3 regions of the Rhodococcus antarcticus genome follow, and region 3 is predicted to be linked to each of the others. Evidence: riboswitches for the same ligand, from Rfam matches in the RefSeq annotation. Region 3 holds a riboswitch; each other region holds the start of a gene.

Region 1 (6,112 bases), 1.8 Mb from region 3:
GGTTGGCGTAGCGCTCGTCGAGCTCGACCTCGGCGCGGTAGGTGAGGTGCGCGAGCAGCCGAGCCAGGCCGAGCCCGGTGCGGGGGCTGCGGCCGGTGCCGTGGTAGCTGCCGCCCTGCCAGTCGGGGTCCGCCGTGATGGCGCGCACCTGGGCCGACTGGGTACCGATCTGGTCGGCCGTGGCCCGGGCGCCGGCGGCCAGCACCAGGGCGGAGCGGACGCGGCCGGGGTGGCCCACGGCCCACTCCAGCGCGCGCATGCCGCCCATGGAGCCGCCGACCACCGAGGCCCAGGCGTCGATCCCGAGGGCGTCGGCGAGGGCGAGCTCGGTGCGCACCTGGTCGCGGATGGTCACGGCGGGGAACCGGGCACCCCACGGACGCCCGTCGCGGTGGGACGAGGACGGCCCCGTGGTGCCGCGGCAGCCGCCGAGCACGTTGGGGGCGATGACGCACCAGCGGTCGGTGTCCAGCGCAGCACCCGGTCCGACCATGCCCTCCCACCAGCCGGGGGAGGGGTGCTCGGGCCCCGCGGGGCCCACCACGTGGGAGTCCCCCGTGAGCGCGTGCAGCACGAGCACGGCGTTGTCCCGTGCGGAGCTCAGCCGGCCCCAGCTCTGGACGGCCACCGTCACGTCGTCCAGCACGGCACCCCCGTCGAGCTGCTGCCTTCCCAGCGTGACGTGCTGCAGCACCCCGTCCGAGCGCAGGCTCGGACGGGGTGCTGGCCGGGTGGTGGGGGTCATGCTGTCCGAGGTGCCCGTGCAGACCCCGGTCACGCCCCGGCCGCGGCGGCGAACCCGACCTGCAGGTCGGCGAGGATGTCCTCGAGGCCCTCGATGCCCACGGCCAGGCGGACCAGACCGGGCGTGACGCCGGTGCTGGCCTGCTCCTGCGGGGTGAGCTGGGAGTGCGTGGTGGACGCCGGGTGGATGACCAGCGAGCGCACGTCGCCGATGTTCGCGACATGGCTGTGCAGCACCAGGGCGTCGACGAAGCGCTTGCCGGCCTCGAGCCCGCCGACGATCTCGAACGCGAGCACCGCGCCGGGTCCCTTGGGTGCCAGCTCCTTGGCGCGGGCGTGCCACGGTGAGGAGCTGAGCCCGGCGTAGGTGACCGACTCGACGTCCTCGCGCGCGTCGAGGAACTCCGCGACGGCCTGGGTGTTGGCGACGTGCCGGTCCAGGCGCAGGCTCAGGGTCTCGATGCCCTGGCTGATCAGCCAGGCGTTGAACGGGGACACCGCCGCACCGAGGTCGCGCAGCCCCTGCACGCGGGCCTTGAGCACGAACGCCGGAGCGCCGAGGTCGGCGAACACCGCGCCGTGGTAGCTCGGGTCCGGGGTGGTGAAGCCCGGGAAGCGGCCCGAGCGCCAGTCGAACGTGCCACCGTCGACGATGACCCCGGCGACCGAGGTGCCGTGACCGCCGAGGTACTTGGTGGCCGAGTGCACGACGATGTCCGCGCCGTGGGCCAGCGGCTGGATGAGGTACGGCGTGGCGATGGTGTTGTCCACGACCAGCGGCACACCCACCGAGTGCGCGACCCCGGAGACGCCGACGAGGTCGAGCACGTCCCCGCGCGGGTTGCCGATGGTCTCGCCGTAGAACAGCTTCGTGTTGGGCTGCACCGCCGCCCGCCACTGCTCGAGGTCGTCCGGGTCGTCGACGAACGTCACGGAGATGCCGAGCTTGGGCAGGGTGTGGTGGAACAGGTTGTACGTGCCGCCGTACAGGCTGGGGCTGGAGACGAGGTGGTCTCCGGCCTCGGCGATCGTCAGGATGGCCAGGCTCTCCGCGGCCTGTCCGGAGGCGGTCAGCAGGGCGGCGACCCCGCCCTCCAGCGACGCGATCCGCTGCTCCACCACGTCCTGGGTGGGGTTCATGATGCGGGTGTAGATGTTGCCGGGCTCGGCCAGGCCGAACAGCGCGGCGGCGTGGTCGGTGTTGTCGAAGACGTAGCTCGTGGTCTGGTAGATCGGCAGCGCGCGGGCGTTCGTCGACGGGTCGGCCGTCTGGCCCGCGTGGACCTGCTTCGTCTCGAAGCTCCAGCCGGCGGACGGGTCGGTCGGGACGGTGGTCGGGTCGGTCTCGGTCATCGGTGGTCTCCGTGGGGTGCGGGCACACGTGTGCCCTCTGCTGGGTGGGCTGGGCCGGTCAGCAGTGTCGACATCGCATGGTGGGGGCTCCTCGACGAGGGGCCCGCACTCGCACGGGCCCGCGCTTGCCGTCCGGAACCTCTCCGGACGGCCTGGTCAATCACCCGGGGCACCCCACCGCGGAACGAGGGTTGCCGGCCAGCGAGCCGGGGCTTGACGCTGGCACTCATGACCTGGGCGCGATGGTAGCGCGCGCCCCACGCGGTGTGCACCCGAGGTGTCCGACCCGTGGACACCCGCCTCGACCTCAGCCCAGCAGGCCCAGCCCGGCCACGGCGTCGCGCTCCTCGACCAGCTCGGCCACCGACGCGTCGATCCTCGCCCGGGAGAACTCGTCGAGCTCCAGTCCTCCGACGATCGAGTAGGAGCCGTCGGCGCAGGTGACGGGGAACGAGCTGATCAGCCCCTCGGGCACGCCGTAGGAGCCGTCGGAGGGCACGGCCATGGACACCCAGTCCCCGTCAGGGGTGCCGTGCACCCAGTCGTGCACGTGGTCGATGGCCGCCGAGGCCGCCGAGGCCGCCGACGACGACCCGCGGGCCTCGATGATGGCCGCCCCGCGCTTCTGCACGGTGGGGATGAACTCGCCCTCCAGCCACGCCTGGTCGTCGACCAGCTCGGTCGCCACCGTCCCGCCGACCTCGGCGCGGAACAGGTCGGGGTACTGGGTCGCGGAGTGGTTACCCCAGATGGTCATGTGCCGGATGTCGGTCACCGGGCGCTGCGTGCGCGACGCGAGCTGGGCCAGGGCCCGGTTGTGGTCCAGGCGGGTCATCGCCGTGAACCGCTCGCGGGGGACGCCGGCGGCGTTGCTCATCGCGATGAGTGCGTTGGTGTTGGCCGGGTTGCCCACCACGAGCACCTTGAGGTCGTCGGCGGCGGACTCGGCCAGCGCCCGGCCCTGGGTGGTGAAGATGGCCCCGTTCGCGGCCAGGAGGTCGCCGCGCTCCATGCCCTTGGTGCGGGGGCGGGACCCGACGAGCAGGGCGACGCTCGCACCGGCGAAGGCCGTGGTCGCGTCGTCGCTGATGGAGATGCTGTGCAGCAGCGGGAACGCGCAGTCGTCGAGCTCCATCGCCACGCCCTCGGCGGCCCCCAGCGCGGGGGTGATCTCCAGCAGGCTCAGCGCCACCGGGGTGTCGGGACCGAGCATGGCGCCGCTGGCGATGCGGAACAGCAGGCTGTACCCGATCTGCCCGGCGGCTCCGGTGACGGCGACGGTGACGGGTGACGGGCTCATCGCGGGGACTCCTCGGGGTTCGGCGGACCGGACCTCACCGACGCTACCGCTGTGCGGGATCTCACAGGGGACGACGGGCGCGACGCGACCCCCGACCGGTGCGGTCGGGGGTCGCGGGGCGGGTGGCTCAGAAGGCGTCGATGAGCCCGTTGAGCGTCGCGCTGGGCCGCATGACGGCGTCCGTCCTCGTCCTGTCCACGTGGTAGTAGCCACCGAGGTCCACGGGGTTGCCCTGCACCGCGGCCAGCTCGCCGACGATCGTCTCCTCCGCGGCGGCGAGGTCGCCCGCGAGCCCCGCGAACAGCGCTGCGAGCTCGGGGTCGGTGGTCTGGGCGGCCAGGGCCTGGGCCCAGTAGAGAGCCAGGTAGTAGTGGCTGCCCCGGTTGTCGATCTCGCCGACGCGGCGTGCCGGGGAGCGCCCCTCCTCGAGCAGGCGGCCGGTGGCCTCGTCGAGCGCAGCCCCGAGCAGCCCGGCGCGCGGGTTGTCCGTCTTCTCGGCCAGGAACTCCAGCGAGACGGCCAGGGCCAGGAACTCGCCCAGGGAGTCCCAGCGCAGGTGGTCCTCCTTGACGAGCTGCTGGACGTGCTTGGGCGCGGAGCCGCCGGCGCCGGTCTCGAACAGCCCGCCGCCGTTCATCAGCGGGACGATGGAGAGCATCTTCGCGCTGGTGCCCAGCTCCATGATCGGGAACAGGTCGGTGAGGTAGTCGCGCAGGACGTTGCCGGTGACGGAGATGGTGTCCTCGCCGCGACGGGCTCGGTCCAGGGTGTACCGGGTGGCGTCGGCGACGTCCATGACCTCGATCGTCAGGCCGTCGGTGTCGAGCTCGGCCAGGTGCGCCCGCACCTTGACCAGCACCTGCGCGTCGTGGGCGCGGGTCTCGTCGAGCCAGAACACGGCCGGCGAACCGGTGGCGCGGGCGCGGTCCACGGCCAGCTCCACCCAGTTGCGGACGGGGGCGTCCTTGGTCTGGCAGGCGCGCCAGACGTCGCCGGCTGCCACGTCGTGGCTCAGCAGTACCGTCCCGGCCGCGTCGACGACGCGGACGGTGCCGGCCGCACCGATCTCGAAGGTCTTGTCGTGGCTGCCGTACTCCTCGGCCTTCTGCGCCATCAGGCCGACGTTGGGGGTGGTGCCCATCGTCGTGGGATCGAAGGCGCCGTGCTCGCGGCAGAAGTCCACCGTCTCGGCGTAGAGCGGGGCGTAGGACGAGTCGGGGATGACGTACTTGGTGTCCTGCAGCTCGCCGGCGGTGTTCCACATCTGTCCCGAGCTGCGGATCGCGGCCGGCATGGAGGCGTCGATGATGACGTCGCTGGGCACGTGCAGGTTGGTGATGCCCTTGTCCGAGTCGACCATCGCGAGCGACGGACCGCTCTCGTAGCCGGCGGCGATGGCGGCCTCGACGGCCTCCCGCTCGGCGCTCGGGAGTCTGCCCAGGGCTGCGAGCACGCTCGCGAGGCCGTCGTCGGGGTCTGCTCCCACCGAGGTCAGCGCGGCGCCGTGCTCGGCGAAGACGGCGGGGAAGAACGCCTCGACGACCCGGCCGAAGATGATCGGGTCGGACACCTTCATCATCGTGGCCTTGAGGTGCACGGAGAACAGCACCCCCTCGGCCTTCGCGTCGGCGATCTGCTGGGCCAGGAAGGCGTCCAGGGCGGCGCGGCGCATGACGGAGGCGTCGACGATCTCGCCGGCCAGCACGGGCAGCGACTCCTTGAGCACGGTCACGGTGCCGTCGGCAGAGACGTGCTCGATGCGCAGGGTGTCCGCGGCGGCCAGCGTCACCGAGACCTCCGAGTGCCGGAAGTCCCCGTCCAGCATCGTCGTGACGTGGGACTTGGACTCCGGCGACCACGCGCCCATGGAGTGCGGGTGCTTGCGGGCGAAGCCCTTGACCGAGGCGGGTGCGCGTCGGTCGGAGTTGCCCTCGCGCAGCACCGGGTTGACGGCGCTGCCCTTGACGGAGTCGTAGGCCGCGCGGGCCGAGATCTCGGCCTCGGTCCGCGGGTCCTCCGGGTAGTCCGGGACGGCGTACCCGGCGGCCTGCAGCTCGGTGACCGCGGCCTTGAGCTGCGGCAGCGAGGCGCTCACGTTCGGCAGCTTGATGATGTTGGCCTCGGGCGTCGTGGCGAGCGCGCCGAGCTCGGCGAGGGCGTCCGGCACCCGCTGGGTGTCGGTGAGCAGGTCCGGGAACTTGGCCAGGATGCGGGCGGCCAGCGAGATGTCACGCGTCTCGACGTCCACCCCGGCCTTGCCGGCGAACGCCTCGATCACCGGCAGCAGCGAGTGCGTCGCGAGCGCGGGTGCCTCGTCGGTGTACGTGTAGATGACCTTCATCGCTGCCTGCGCCTGCCTCTGCCTCGGGGTCCGTGGTGCTCGGCGACCACGCTAGCCCGTGCCCGCGCTGCGGCGCCCCGGGGTCGTCGAGCCCTCACTGTCGCGCGCCCGTCTTGATCGATCCATGACACGATCTGCGCCGTCATGACCCAGCTCCACGCCGCCCCGGCCGCCGCCACCGTTGCCCGCACCCTGCGTGACGCGCGGCGGCCGATCCTGGCCCTGGCGCTGGGTGGGTTCGGGATCGGCACCGCCGAGTTCATGGCCATGGGCCTGCTGCCGCAGATCGCCGGTGGCCTGGGGGTGTCCGAGCCGCGCGCCGGCAACGTCATCTCCGCCTACGCGCTCGGGGTCGTCGTGGGCGCCCCGCTCAT
Region 2 (6,112 bases), 260 kb from region 3:
CTGCTGCTGGTGAACAACTGGTTGAACAGCTTCGAGAACACCATCACCGACGCCGGCCGCGTCAACGCTTACAGCAGCCTGTACCCGCGGCTGGAGACGTGTCGGCGCGAGCGCGGGATGATCCCGAACTTCGTGGCCGTGAACTACTACAGCCAGGGTGACGTGGTCGCGGTGGTGGACGCTCTCAACGGCGTCGGGTAGGCACGACATGCTGCGCCGGGACCACGCTGCGGGGCAGCCGTCCTCTCGACCAAGGACCCGGGAGGAAAGGCTCAGGACCGTGAGACGACGTCTGCGCTGATCAGGATCTCCACACGGTGGTCCGTGGTGAGCACGTTCAAGTATCCCGGGTCCACGCTGAGCACGTACCCGTCCACCGTGCCGCTGGTGGTCTGGATCCTCTCCAGGGGGACCCAGGGGGTTTGGCCGAAGGCCGCGATGAGCAGCACACCCACCCCGGCGACCACCGAGACCCGCGCCAACAGCGCAACCAGCAGTCGGCGCAAGAACGACTGCGGTGGGGTCCGGCGGACCATGGCCAGCACCCCGAACACCGCCACCGCGGCCAGGGGCAACCACCACAGGCCGAAGCTCAGCACGACCGCGAGGGACGTGGCCAGGGCGAGCGCGGCAACCAGCAGCACGGACGTGCGCCGCCTGCCGTCCCCCCACAGGTAGTCCGCGACCAGCAGCGGCATCAAGCACCCGACGAGCGCCGCCGTCAGGAGGTGCTCGGCGAGCAGCGATCCCAGGAGCATGGTGAGACCGTTCGTCACAGTCAGGGTCGTGCTGACGACGAACGCCGTGTCCCAGCGGTAGCCGGACACAGCAAATACTCGGAGCATCACGAAGACGAGCCCCCACAACCCCGCCTGAACAGCCCCATCAGCAAGACCTGGCTCGGCCCGCTGACGACGCGAAGAGCCACCAGCCGAGCTCGTCGAGCCAGAGTCACCGCGCGGTCCTGTGATTGACATCTACGACCTCCAGGCCGCCTGCTCGACCCTCCACGAAGGTCCCACTGACGGAGCCGAGGCTAGCTGACCGGACCCAACAGTCGACGCTGCCGGGATGCTTCAGCGGGCCTGGCAGCCCCGCGACGCGGCGTCCCGGTCGAGGATCGGGCTGCAGAACGGTGGTGTCCCGTGCGGTGACCACCGTCGCGTGGTGCGGCCAGCGGGGTTCGGCCCCGCCGGTCCCGGCTACGGCGCGAACACCGCCCGTCCGGCGTCGGCGACCTGGTGGTCCTGCTCGACACTGCCGGCGCGGACCCCGACCCCACCGGCCACCGCACCGGCGGCGTCCCGCAGCAGGACGCCGCCGCCGAGGACGACCAGCCGCCCGCCCGAGGTGGACTCGATGCCGAACGGGGTCTGGCCCGGCTGGACGAGGGGGCAAGGTCCTTCGTGCCGTCCATCGAGCTGAACGTCACCAGGTTCGCGCCGTCGTCGACCACCGCGATGTTCATCGGCTGCCCGATGCGGTCCGCCTCCGCCGTGCACGCCCGGACAACAGCCTCGGCCTGCTCCAGCGAGATGAGTCGTGCCATGTGGTGACCTCCTCAGCACTCAGAAGAACCCGGGTGGAAACCTCGGCGGGAACGCCGAGAAGCTCGTCGAGCTCGCGCACCCGACGTCGCCGTTCCTGGGCCCCAGCGCGGCCCTCTGTCCGACGCCCTCCATCGCCGGTGACCCTGGTCACATCGGGACGGCTGTGTTTGACAGGGTCGGAAGACCTCCCCAAGATCAGCCTCGGTCATGAGCGCCAGCGTCTAGCCCCGGCTCGCTGGCCGGCAACCCTCCTTCCGTGGCGGGGTGCTCCGGGTGACGACCAGGCTCCGGCATTCGTCCGGAGCAAGCACGGGCCGGGTCCGGCCCACGGCGGAGGAGAACCACGTGGACGAGAAGCTGGCTGCGTCACCGGACGCGCTGCACCCACCGCACGAGCTCGTGCTCCTGGCCGTGCACGTGCTCGCCGTCGCCGACGTGGACTGTCCCGGTCCCACGTCGCTCTGACCTCGACGCGCCCCACCCTCTCTCCCTGACCGCGCCCGGCCCGTCGCCGGTAGCGCCCCGCGGCCCCGTGCCGTCTCCCTCCCGCCCGTCCGCGCCCGTGCGCGGGCCCGTCCGACCGGAGAACCCGTGACCCCGCTCGTCTCCTGCTGCCCGGGAACCCCCTCGTGAGCACCGCCCACGGTGTCGTCCTCTCCGGTGTCGGCCGCACCTTCGGCCATGGTCCTGGTGCCCGGGTCGTCCTCGCCGACGTCGACCTCGAGGTTCGGGCCGGGGAGGTGGTGGCCCTGCTGGGGGCGTCCGGATCCGGCAAGTCGACCCTGCTGCGCCTGGTGGCCGGGCTGGACGCGCCCACCGCCGGCGAGGTCCGCGTCGGGCAGCGCCCCGTGCGGGGGATCGAGCAGCGGGCGGCCGTGGTGTTCCAGGAGCCGCGGCTGCTCCCGTGGCGGACCCTCGCGGCGAACGTGGCCTTCGGACTGCCCGACGGGACGAGCCGGGCCGAGGGCCGGGCCGCTGTCGCGCACTGGCTCGACGCCGTCGGGCTGAGCGGTTCCGCCGGGCACCGGCCGCGCGAGGTCTCCGGCGGCATGGCCCAACGGACGGCCCTGGCCCGAGCCCTGGTCCGGGGACCCGGTGTGCTCCTGCTGGACGAGCCGTTCGCCGCCCTCGACGCCCTGACCCGGCTGCGCATGCAGGACCTGGTCGACGAGCTGCAGCGCACCTCGGGCACCACCGTCCTGCTCGTCACCCACGACGTGGACGAGGCGCTCCAGCTCGCCGACCGCATCGTCGTCCTCGGCGCTGCGCCCGGGGCCGAGGAGGGGGCGGGGGTCGCGGTGCGCACCACCCTCGACGTGCCGGGGGCCCGCCCGCGCGACCGGGCCGACCCCGACCTCGCCCGGCTACGGGTGGTCCTGCTCGACCAGCTCGGCGTCCCCCGCCACACCCCGGTTCGATGACCCCCCGCACGCCGCACGCCGCCCTGCCGTTCGTCCCCCGTCCGCACTCCCCGAGGAGAACCCCCGTGAACCGCCCCCCGTCCCGCTCGCTGCTGCTTCGCACCGGCGTCCTCGCCGCCGCTCTCGCCCTGCTCGCCGGGTGCGTCTCCGGGGAGAGCTCCACCGGAGCCGTCGCCACCGGCACCGCCCCCTCGGGGACGGCCGAGCTCCACCTGGACTACGCCTACTACAACCCCGAGAGCCTCGTCATCAAGGACCAGGGGTGGCTCGAGCAGGCACTGCCCGGCACCAAGGTCACCTGGGTGCTCTCGAACGGCAGCAACAAGGCCAACGAGAACCTCCGCGCCGGGGCCGTCGACCTCGCGTCCACCGCCGGCACCCCCGCCCTGCTGGCCCGGGCCAACGGGTCCCCCCAGAAGGTCGTCGACGTGTTCAGCCAACCCGAGTGGTCCGCGATCGTGGTCACCGCGACCTCCGCCGTGACCGACGTCTCCCAGCTGCGCGGCAAGAAGATCGCCGCGACCCAGGGCACCGACCCCTACTTCTTCCTGCTGCAGACCCTCGCCACCGCCGGGCTCACCGCCTCCGACGTCGAGATCGTCAACCTGCAGCACTCCGACGGCAAGACCGCCCTCGAGCGCGGTGACGTCGACGCGTGGGCCGGACTCGACCCCTTCATGGCCCAGACCGAGCTGCAGGCCGGCTCCAAGCTCATCTACCGCAACCTCGCCTTCAACTCCTTCGGCGTGCTCAACGCCAACGAGTCCTTCCTGGCCGCGCAGCCGGCGACGGCCCAGACCGTGGTCGACACCTACGAGCGCGCACGAACCTGGATCGCCCAGAACCCCGACCGCACGGTCGACATCCTCTCCGCCGCCGCGCAGATCGCCCCACAGGTCGCCCGCCAGCAGCTGCAGACCCGCACCACGCTGGACATCGACCCGGTGCCCGGGGACACCCAGAAGACCGTCCTCACCCACATCCTCCCGCTGCTCGTCCAGGGCGGACTCGTCCGCAGCGCGTCCGACGCCACCACGGCGCTCGACACCCTGTTCGACCCGACCTTCGCCCAGAAGGCCGCCGGCACCCCCTCCACCGGGCGTTGAGATGACCCTGACCCAGGACATCGACTCCCCACCGATTGCCGTGTCCGCACCGCCCCGACGCAGCACCCGTCCCGGCCGGGGAGTGCTGATGCGCGGACTTCTCGGGCTCCTCGTCCCGGTCCTGCTCCTCCTCGGCTGGCAGCTCCTCGCCACCTCTGGCCTGTTCTCCGCCAGCCAGCTGCCCACCCCCGGTGCGGTGCTCGGGGCGCTGCGCGAGCTCCTCGACCGCGGCGAGCTCTGGCACAACATCGCCATCAGCACCCAGCGGGTGCTCCTCGGCGTCGCCGTCGGCGCCGGCAGCGGCTTGCTCCTCGGCGGGCTCGTCGGCCTCTCCCGACCGGTCCGCAGCGCTCTCGGACCCACCATCGCCGCCCTGCGGGCCGTGCCCTCCCTGGCGTGGGTCCCCCTGCTCCTGCTCTGGCTGGGCATCGGGGAGACCCCCAAGATCACGCTGGTCGCGATCGGCGCGTTCTTCCCCGTGTACACCACTGTCTCCGCCGCCCTGGACCACGTCGACCGCCACCTCGTCGAGGTCGGCCGCGCCTACGGCCGCCGCGGCATCCCCCTGTTCCTGCAGGTACAGCTGCCCGCCATCGCCCCGGCGACCCTGTCGGGGCTCCGTCTCGGCCTCGCCCAGGGCTGGTTGTTCCTCGTCGCCGCCGAGCTCATCGCCTCCTCGATCGGCCTCGGCTTCCTGCTCATCAACAGCCAGAGCACCGGCCGCACCGACATCCTCATCCTCGCCATCATCCTGCTCGCCGTGCTCGGCAAGCTCACCGACGGACTGCTCGGACTCCTCGAGAAGGCCGTGCTCCACCGCTTCGGCTGACGGGTGTCTGCTGCTCCCTGCACGCCGATCAGCTATCGGGCGGCCCCGACACTGGTGTCCGATGCTTCGGCGAACCGGCAGCGGTCTACGACGACACCGGTGCGGCCGGTGTGTGCTGAGGAGCTTGAGCAGCGGATCTCGTCGTTGCTCGCGTGTCGATCGCGTACCAGGCCATCCAGGTGATCGGAAAGGCCACGCCGCAGATCGCGACCAGGATGTGGCGGTGGCCGCCGAGGCGACGACAAGCCCCAACTGAGGTGAGCACGGCGAGCGGGGACGCCATCGCCCTCATCGGCGTTCCGTGTGGACCACCCGTCCGGGAGGCATCGGCTCGAGGCCCGAACTGCTGGCGCGGTCGCCGGATCCCGTTCGTCATGCGGCGACGGGATCCCCGACCGGGTATGCCCGATACAGCCCATGGTTGAATTCCGCCCCACGCCAACGTGGTCTGCTGCCGGTCGGCGAAGTTCTCGGGGTTCTTCCCCAGCGGAGTGGCCCGGGGCGGCGACGTCAGCCGAGACGTTGGTGGTCGCGGTGTGCGAGATGGTGTTTGCCCGCGGTGGGAGCGGTCGAACTGGGGCGGGTGTTGGTGCGGTGTTGGTCCCACCGGGCGTGGACGACCCTCGGCAGGGGATGCTTGGTGTGGGTCGGGTGGGTGCGGGCGGCCGTGGTGGGGGTGTATCCGGTCGATGCGGCGGTGGGGGCCGGGTGCAGCTGGGTTCGTGGTGAGTGGGCGCCGGGGGTGGCTTCGACCTTCGCGTTGTTCGCGGTGGCGGGGCGGGTGCGGAGGCGGTTGCGGGCTGGGGCGGTCAGGTCGGCGGCGGCGTTGCGCCATCCCATGTAGCGGGTGACGGCGAGGGCGAGGATGACCGCGTTGAGACCGCCCAGCACAGCGTGGGTGAGCCGGCCGCTGGTCGCGTCGATGCCGGCACCCGCAGACCACGCGGTGATCAGCAGCAGGGTGAGTGCGACGTAGAGGGCGGGGGCGGCGGTGCGGTCACTGACTTTGGGGGTCCGGCCGAAGGGTATGCGTTCACCGGTGATGGCTTGGTGCACCGACTTGACGACACCACCGAGGTTGACTGGCAGCATCAGCAGGTTCAGGGCGTAGATCTCGAGCAGGTCGCGGCGACGGCGGCCGACCAGGCGGAGGTCTCGGGTGTAGAGAGCGAAGTAGGGCAGGGAGGTGGCGACCAGCAGCACCCC
Region 3 (6,112 bases):
GGACTTCGACGCCCAGTTCAAGGCGCTCAACGGCACCAACCCAGCGTTCCAGGTTTCCTCGAGCACCGGCTACTCCGACATCGCCAAGGTCGAGATGGGCACCAACGCCCAGCAGGCCGTGGTGACCTTCACCAACAAGTTCTCCGACTGGCAGTCCCTGTTCAGCCCGCTCTACCCGAAGGCCGTCAACGCCACGCCGGACGCCTTCAACACCTCTCTGACCACCAGCCCTGGCGTCACCGCCGGACCGTTCAAGTACGACTCCACCGACCAGACGGCCAAGACGGTGACGCTCAAGCCCGACGCCGCCTGGTGGGGTGACAAGCCCGTGCTGGGCTCCATCACCTACGTCGCGCTGGACCAGGCGGCGCAGGTGCAGGCCCTGGTGAACAACGAGATCGACTACACCAACATCGGTTCCAGCGTCAACGACAACAAGACCGCCCGCGACGCCCAGGGCGTCAGCGTGCGGCAGGCCCTGGCCCCGGACTACCGCCACCTCACCTTCAACGGCGCCGCCGGATCCATCCTCTCGGACAAGGACCTGCGCGTCGCGGTCATGAAGGGCATCAACCGCGACGGCATCGCCCAGGCGCTGCTCAACGGTATCGCCCAGAACCCGAAGACCCTGGGCAACCACATCTACGTGGAGGGTCTGGACGGCTACCAGGACAACTCCTCGGTGGTCTCCTACGACCCTGACGCCGCCTCCAAGGCCCTCGACGCGCTCGGCTGGGTGAAGAACGGTGACACCCGCACCAAGGACGGCAAGACCCTGGAGATCCGCGACGTCATCCCCACCGGGGTGGCCACCTCCGCCCAGGAGGCCCAGATCGTCCAGCAGAACCTGCAGGTCATCGGGGTCAAGCTGACCATCGACACGGTGCCCAGCGCGGGCTTCTTCAAGGACTTCGTGAACGTGGGCAACTTCGACATCACCCACTTCGCGTGGCTCGGCACGCCGTTCCCGGTCAGCTCCTCGGGCTCCATCTACGGCAAGTACGCCGACGTCCAGCAGAACTACGGCCGCATCGGTGACACGTCGATCAACGACCTGTTCACCCAGGCCAACCAGGAGCTGGACCCGGCCAAGAAGATCGACCTGGCCAACCAGATCGACAAGGCCATCTGGGACGAGGGCTTCTCCCTGCTGCTCTACCAGCGCCCGCAGAACCATGCCGTGCGCTCCACCGTCGCGAACTTCGGCTCGCCCGGCTTCGGCGACGTGGACTACACCAAGATCGGCTTCACGAAGAGCTGATCGACCCGCTGCACCGCAGGGCCCGAGGAGTTCGCCTCCTCGGGCCCTGCGTCGTCGGGTGGTGCACCTGTCGCCGGCAGGTGTGCGCGAGGATGGACCGGTGAGAGCTCCCGGTCCGCGCGCCCTCCGCCACGGCGGGCTCACCACCGGGGTGGTCCTGGCCGTCCTGGCCGTCCTGGCCGTGGTGAACCTGCGCACCGTCCACACCACGGGCCGCGCCCTCGCTCCGCTGACGGCACGAGCATCGGCCACCGTGACCGCGGCGGCCGACGGCAGAGCCACCGTGACGTTCACCGGTGGCGACGGGCGGGCGCGGACGGTGCAGGTGGCCGTCGACGGGGTGCCCACCTCCCCCACCACGGTCGCCTACGACCCCGCCGACCCCACGCGCGTCGTGCTGCCCGGGAGCCCACCCGTGGTGTCCGGCGACCGGGCCACGACCCACCTCGCCGTCCTGGTCCTGCTGGTGGTGGTGGTGCTCGGCGTGGGGCTGCAGCGCATCCTCACCCGCGCCCGGCTGCGCCGCTCCGCACCCCGGCTGCTCCGGGTGCGCCGGGTCCGCCAGCAGCACCGGCTGCTGTCCCGCTCGTGGATCGAGGTGGTCGGAACCACCCCGGTGCAGCGCTTCCCGGTGTACTTCGACCCCGTGCTCGTCACCCTCGCGTCCCCCGCCGAGGTGGCGGTGCACGGTACCGGCGCCCTCCGCGCGCTCCAGGTGGACGGCGGCTGGGTGTACCCCTCCGGCCGGGTGCGCACGGCGGAGCCCAAGGGCCGGCTGATCGACAACCCCTCCCGCCCCGACACCGGGGCCCGGGAGCGCGCCGCACGCAGCGCCCCCCTGCGACGCCAGCTCCAGGTGGACGGCGTGCTGCTGGCCCCCGCGCCGTTCGTCGGCATCTTCTGGGTGCTGCTCGACGGCGGCGGGGTGCCGGTCTGGCTGGGCGCCACCCTGGTCACCGCGGCGCTGGCGCTGTGGGCGGCCGCCGTGCAGGGCAGCGACCCGAGCTAGACGCGGCGGTGCACCCCGCGGGTGCGCACCAGCGGCCCGGCGTCCACGAGGTGGCAGCCCAGGGTGGCACGGTCGCCGGACCGGTCACCGGTCGACGGTAGCGTCGCCGCTCGTGACCGACACCGGGTTCTCCGCCGACCTCGCCCTCGCCCACCGGCTGGCCGACACCGCCGACGCCATCACCACCGCCCGGTTCGGTGCGCTGGACCTGCAGGTGAGCTCGAAGCCCGACCTCACCCCGGTCTCCGACGCCGACCTGGCCGTGGAGCGCGCGGTGCGGGACCTGCTGGCCGACGAGCGCCCGGCCGACGCGGTGCTCGGCGAGGAGCTCGGCGGCACGGTGGTGAACGCCGGCCGCTGCTGGGTCCTCGACCCGATCGACGGAACCAAGAGCTACGTCCGTGGGGTCCCGGTGTGGGCCACGCTGGTCGCCCTGCTGGTGGACGGCGTCCCCGTGGTCGGCGTGGTCAGCGCCCCGGCCCTGGGTCGGCGGTGGTGGGCCAGTGCCGGCGACGGCGCGTGGCTACGGGTGCAGGACGCGCCGGTCCGCCGGCTCGCGGTGTCGGCGGTGGACTCCCTCGACGCCGCGAGCCTGGGGTTCTCCAGCCTGTCCGGGTGGCGCGACGCCGGGCTGCGCGAGGCGTTCCTCGACCTCACCGACGCCGTCTGGCGGGTGCGCGGCCACGGGGACTTCTTCTCCTACTGCCTGGTCGCCGAGGGTGCGGTGGACGTGGCGGCCGAGCCCGAGGTGTCGCTGTGGGACCTCGCCCCGCTCGACGTCCTGGTCCGCGAGGCCGGGGGTGCGTTCACCGCGCTGGACGGCACCCCCGGCCCGCACGCGGGCAGCGCGGTGGCCAGCAACGGGCGCCTGCACGGTGCGGTGCTGGGGGCGCTGGCCCCGCGCACGGCGGCGGCTCCCCCACCCCTGAGCGACCGCTGACCTCCACGACCCCGGGAGGCGGCCACCGTCGACGCCCCTGCGCACCGACCTGTGACAAGGCGGTCGGTGCAGCGACGTGGTCGGGGGTGGCTCAGAGCTCCGGCTGGTCGGTTCGCACCGTGCGGTCGACGACGGGCGTGCCGTCCACCACCCGGTAGAAGGTCATCTGCTCGAGGCGCGGGGAGTACCCGTGGATGCTCACGGCGGGCTCGTCACCGTCGTTGCGGATGTCGTGGATGTGACCGGGATCCACGGTGCGGAGCCCGCCCACGCCCAGGGTGTCGGCCCGCAGACCTCCGTGTCCGTCCGGTCGGACCTCGGTCACCGTGCCCTGCACCACGGTCAGCGCCGCGGTCGACCGCCCGTGGTCGTGCAGGTCGGTGCTCTGGCTGCGGGTCCACGTGAGCAGCCACAGGTCCACGTCGCCCGGGCCCTCCAGCCGGCTCCAGCAGCGGTCGCGCTCGGAGAAGCGCACGAGCGGGCGCCACAGGTCCGGTCGCGCCGCCGCGGCGGTGACGAGCTCGGCCAGCCGGGTGGTGAGGCGGTTGTGGGTGGTGGGGGTCAGCAGCGGGGTGTTCACGGTGGTCCTCGTCCGTCCTGGGCACCGGGCGTCACCACCGTTGGGGGTGCGCCTGGAGGTCCTCGCGGGCCCCGACGCGACGCCGGGGCCTGGTCGTCACCCGGAGCACCCCGCCGCAGTGCGGGGATGCCGGCCAGCGCGCCGGGGCTCGGCGCTGGCGCTCGTGACCTGGGGTGATCTTGTTCGCCAGTCGTCGGTGCTGTCAAGCCGCTCCCCGTCCCCCGCCTCCCGGGATGCGGGGGACGGGGAGCGCTCGTGCTCGACACGACCACGAGCGCTCCCCGGTCACCGGTCCACGGGGGTCAGCGGTAGAGCGAGAACTCCGGTGCCCGACGGTTCAGCGCCCAGTCGCCGACCTCGCGGGCCTTGTAGGCCACCGGGTCGTGCAGGGTGTGGGTGCGCAGGTTGCGCCAGTGCCGGTCGAAGCCGTAGCCGCTGGTGGTGGCCCGCGCCCCCTGGATCTCGAACAACCGGCTGGCCGCGGACAACGAGGTCGTCGTGGTCACGACCTTCGCCTCGTAGATCGCGACGGCTGCCTCCGCCCGCTCGTCGTCGGTCAGCTCCGGCCCGGTGTCCAGGGCCGTCTGCAGCGCCCGTCCCGCCCGGTCCGCGAGCAGCGCCGCCGCCCGGACCTCGCTGCGCACCTCCCCGATGGTCTGCAGGACGTAGGGGTCGTCGCCGGCCCGGTCCACGCCCGAGCTCTCCCACGCGGTGCCGTGCAGCCGCACCCAGTCCAGGGCCTCCTCCAGCGCCCCCTCAGCCGTCCCGAGGTAGAAGTTGACGAACGCGAGCTGCCAGTGCGGGGTGACGAGCGTCTGGTACGGACTCGGGGTCCGGCCCGTCAGGGGGTCCTCGCCCAGGATCTCCGAGCGCTCGACCCTCGCGTTCTCGAAGACCACGCCCCCGGAGTCGGTCAGGCGCTGACCGATGTTGTCCCAGTCGCCGAGGGCGGTGAACCCGGCCCGACCGGCGGGCAGCGAGACGAACACGAGGCTGTCGTCGAGGGTCGCGGTGACCGAGAGGTGGTCGCCCAGGCTCGCACCCGAGGCGAAGGTGCGCCGCCCGCTCAGGCGGAAGCCGTCCCCGTCGCGGGTCAGCACGAGCCCGTCGGCGCCGCGGGGGTTCTGCACCCCGCCCCAGAACAGCCGGCCCTCGGCGTTGCGCCGGGAGTGCTCGGCAGCCTGCTCGGCGGTGCCGAACAGGTGCGCGATCCGGGTCTGGGCGTAGTGGTAGCCCAGCAGGTGGGCGATGGAGGTGTCGCCGCGCGCGACGCGGCGGGTGAGCAGCGAGGCCTGCGCGTAGCCGAGCCCGGCCCCGCCGAGGACCACGGGCTCCTGGACCTGGAGCAGGTCGTGCTCGCGGAGCAGCTCGACCTCCGCGCGCGGGCTGGCGCCGAGGTGGTCCCGCTCAGCGGCGGTGGCGCGCAGGGTGGCGGCGACGAGGTCCGCGCGGGCCAGGGCGGCCTCGAACGGGGTGGTGCCGGGGTCGAGCGGGGCGGGACGGGTGTCGAGCTGGGCAGTCACGGGGAGCTCCTGGAGGATCGAGGGGCGGATCGAGGGGGTGTGGTCCTGGCGACGAGCTCAGGGACACACCGCGCTCGCCGTGCGCCGGAGATCGACGGCACGGCGGCGCACCAGGGGCACGCGGGGACGCAGGGATCGGGACACGAGGTCTCCGGAGGTGGGACCGGGCGCGCGCGACGGGCGGCTCGGCGAGGGATGGACCAGGAGGCGGGGACGACCGGGGTCAGCGACAGTCCACGTCGGCGACGGCCAGCGGGTGCACGCCGAGGAGATCGGTGCGGTGCTCAGGCACGGCGGCTCCCCTTGTCCAGGACCCGGAGGTCCACGCTTGCCCCGGTGGTCACCGGGGCCTGGTCGTCACCCGGAGCACCCCACCGTGGCGGAGGGTTGCCGGCCAGCGAGCCGGGGCTTGACGCTGGCACTCGTGACCTGTGGTGGATCTTGGCGGCGCCGACACCGCCACGTCAACCGTGCCCTCCCACCATCTGGGAGCAACCGCTGGTGGGTACCGTGAGCCCATGCGGGTGCTGGTGGTCGAGGACGAGCCGCGCCTGGCCGAGACGGTGCGCCGGGGGCTCACCGCCGAGGGCGTCGTGGTCGAGATCGCCGACAATGGTGTCGACGGGCTCTGGATGGGCACCAACGCCACCTACGACGTCATCGTGCTCGACATCATGCTGCCGCGGCTGAACGGGTACGACGTGCTCAAGGGCCTGCGCGCGAAGGACGTCTGGACGCCCGTGCTGATGCTCACCGCCAAGGACGGCGAGTACGACCAGGCCGACGCCTTCGACCTCGG

Evidence for each region. A riboswitch is a leader RNA that binds a small molecule or an ion and turns the genes downstream of it on or off. The one in region 3 is predicted to bind S-adenosylmethionine.
Region 1: it holds a riboswitch for S-adenosylmethionine, as region 3 does, so the genes downstream of both, RHODO2019_RS02740 (bifunctional o-acetylhomoserine/o-acetylserine sulfhydrylase) here and RHODO2019_RS11965 (cysteine dioxygenase) in region 3, are expected to answer to the same signal.
Region 2: it holds a riboswitch for S-adenosylmethionine, as region 3 does, so the genes downstream of both, RHODO2019_RS10550 (ABC transporter ATP-binding protein) here and RHODO2019_RS11965 (cysteine dioxygenase) in region 3, are expected to answer to the same signal.

The regions. Positions count from the first base shown of each region.
Region 1 is NZ_CP110615.1:539,030-545,141, forward strand. It holds gene metX (homoserine O-acetyltransferase MetX) at 1-745, opposite strand, end outside; gene RHODO2019_RS02740 (bifunctional o-acetylhomoserine/o-acetylserine sulfhydrylase) at 775-2,097, opposite strand; SAM riboswitch class IV at 2,214-2,331, opposite strand; gene RHODO2019_RS02745 (malate dehydrogenase) at 2,405-3,397, opposite strand; gene RHODO2019_RS02750 (NADP-dependent isocitrate dehydrogenase) at 3,525-5,738, opposite strand; gene RHODO2019_RS02755 (MFS transporter) at 5,883-6,112, shown strand, end outside.
Region 2 is NZ_CP110615.1:2,196,529-2,202,640, reverse strand. It holds gene RHODO2019_RS10565 (phosphoinositide-specific phospholipase C-related protein) at 1-201, shown strand, start outside; gene RHODO2019_RS10560 (hypothetical protein) at 273-758, opposite strand; partial or broken gene RHODO2019_RS19345 (heme-binding protein) at 1,203-1,549, opposite strand; SAM riboswitch class IV at 1,754-1,866, shown strand; gene RHODO2019_RS10550 (ABC transporter ATP-binding protein) at 2,180-2,971, shown strand; gene RHODO2019_RS10545 (aliphatic sulfonate ABC transporter substrate-binding protein) at 3,037-4,077, shown strand; gene RHODO2019_RS10540 (ABC transporter permease) at 4,166-4,906, shown strand; gene RHODO2019_RS10535 (glycosyltransferase family 2 protein) at 5,417-6,112, opposite strand, start outside.
Region 3 is NZ_CP110615.1:2,453,398-2,459,509, forward strand. It holds gene RHODO2019_RS11950 (ABC transporter family substrate-binding protein) at 1-1,261, shown strand, start outside; gene RHODO2019_RS11955 (hypothetical protein) at 1,362-2,270, shown strand; gene hisN (histidinol-phosphatase) at 2,383-3,210, shown strand; gene RHODO2019_RS11965 (cysteine dioxygenase) at 3,302-3,790, opposite strand; SAM riboswitch class IV at 3,848-3,959, opposite strand; gene RHODO2019_RS11970 (acyl-CoA dehydrogenase family protein) at 4,093-5,313, opposite strand; gene RHODO2019_RS19350 (putative leader peptide) at 5,371-5,457, opposite strand; SAM riboswitch class IV at 5,633-5,743, opposite strand; gene RHODO2019_RS11975 (response regulator transcription factor) at 5,832-6,112, shown strand, end outside.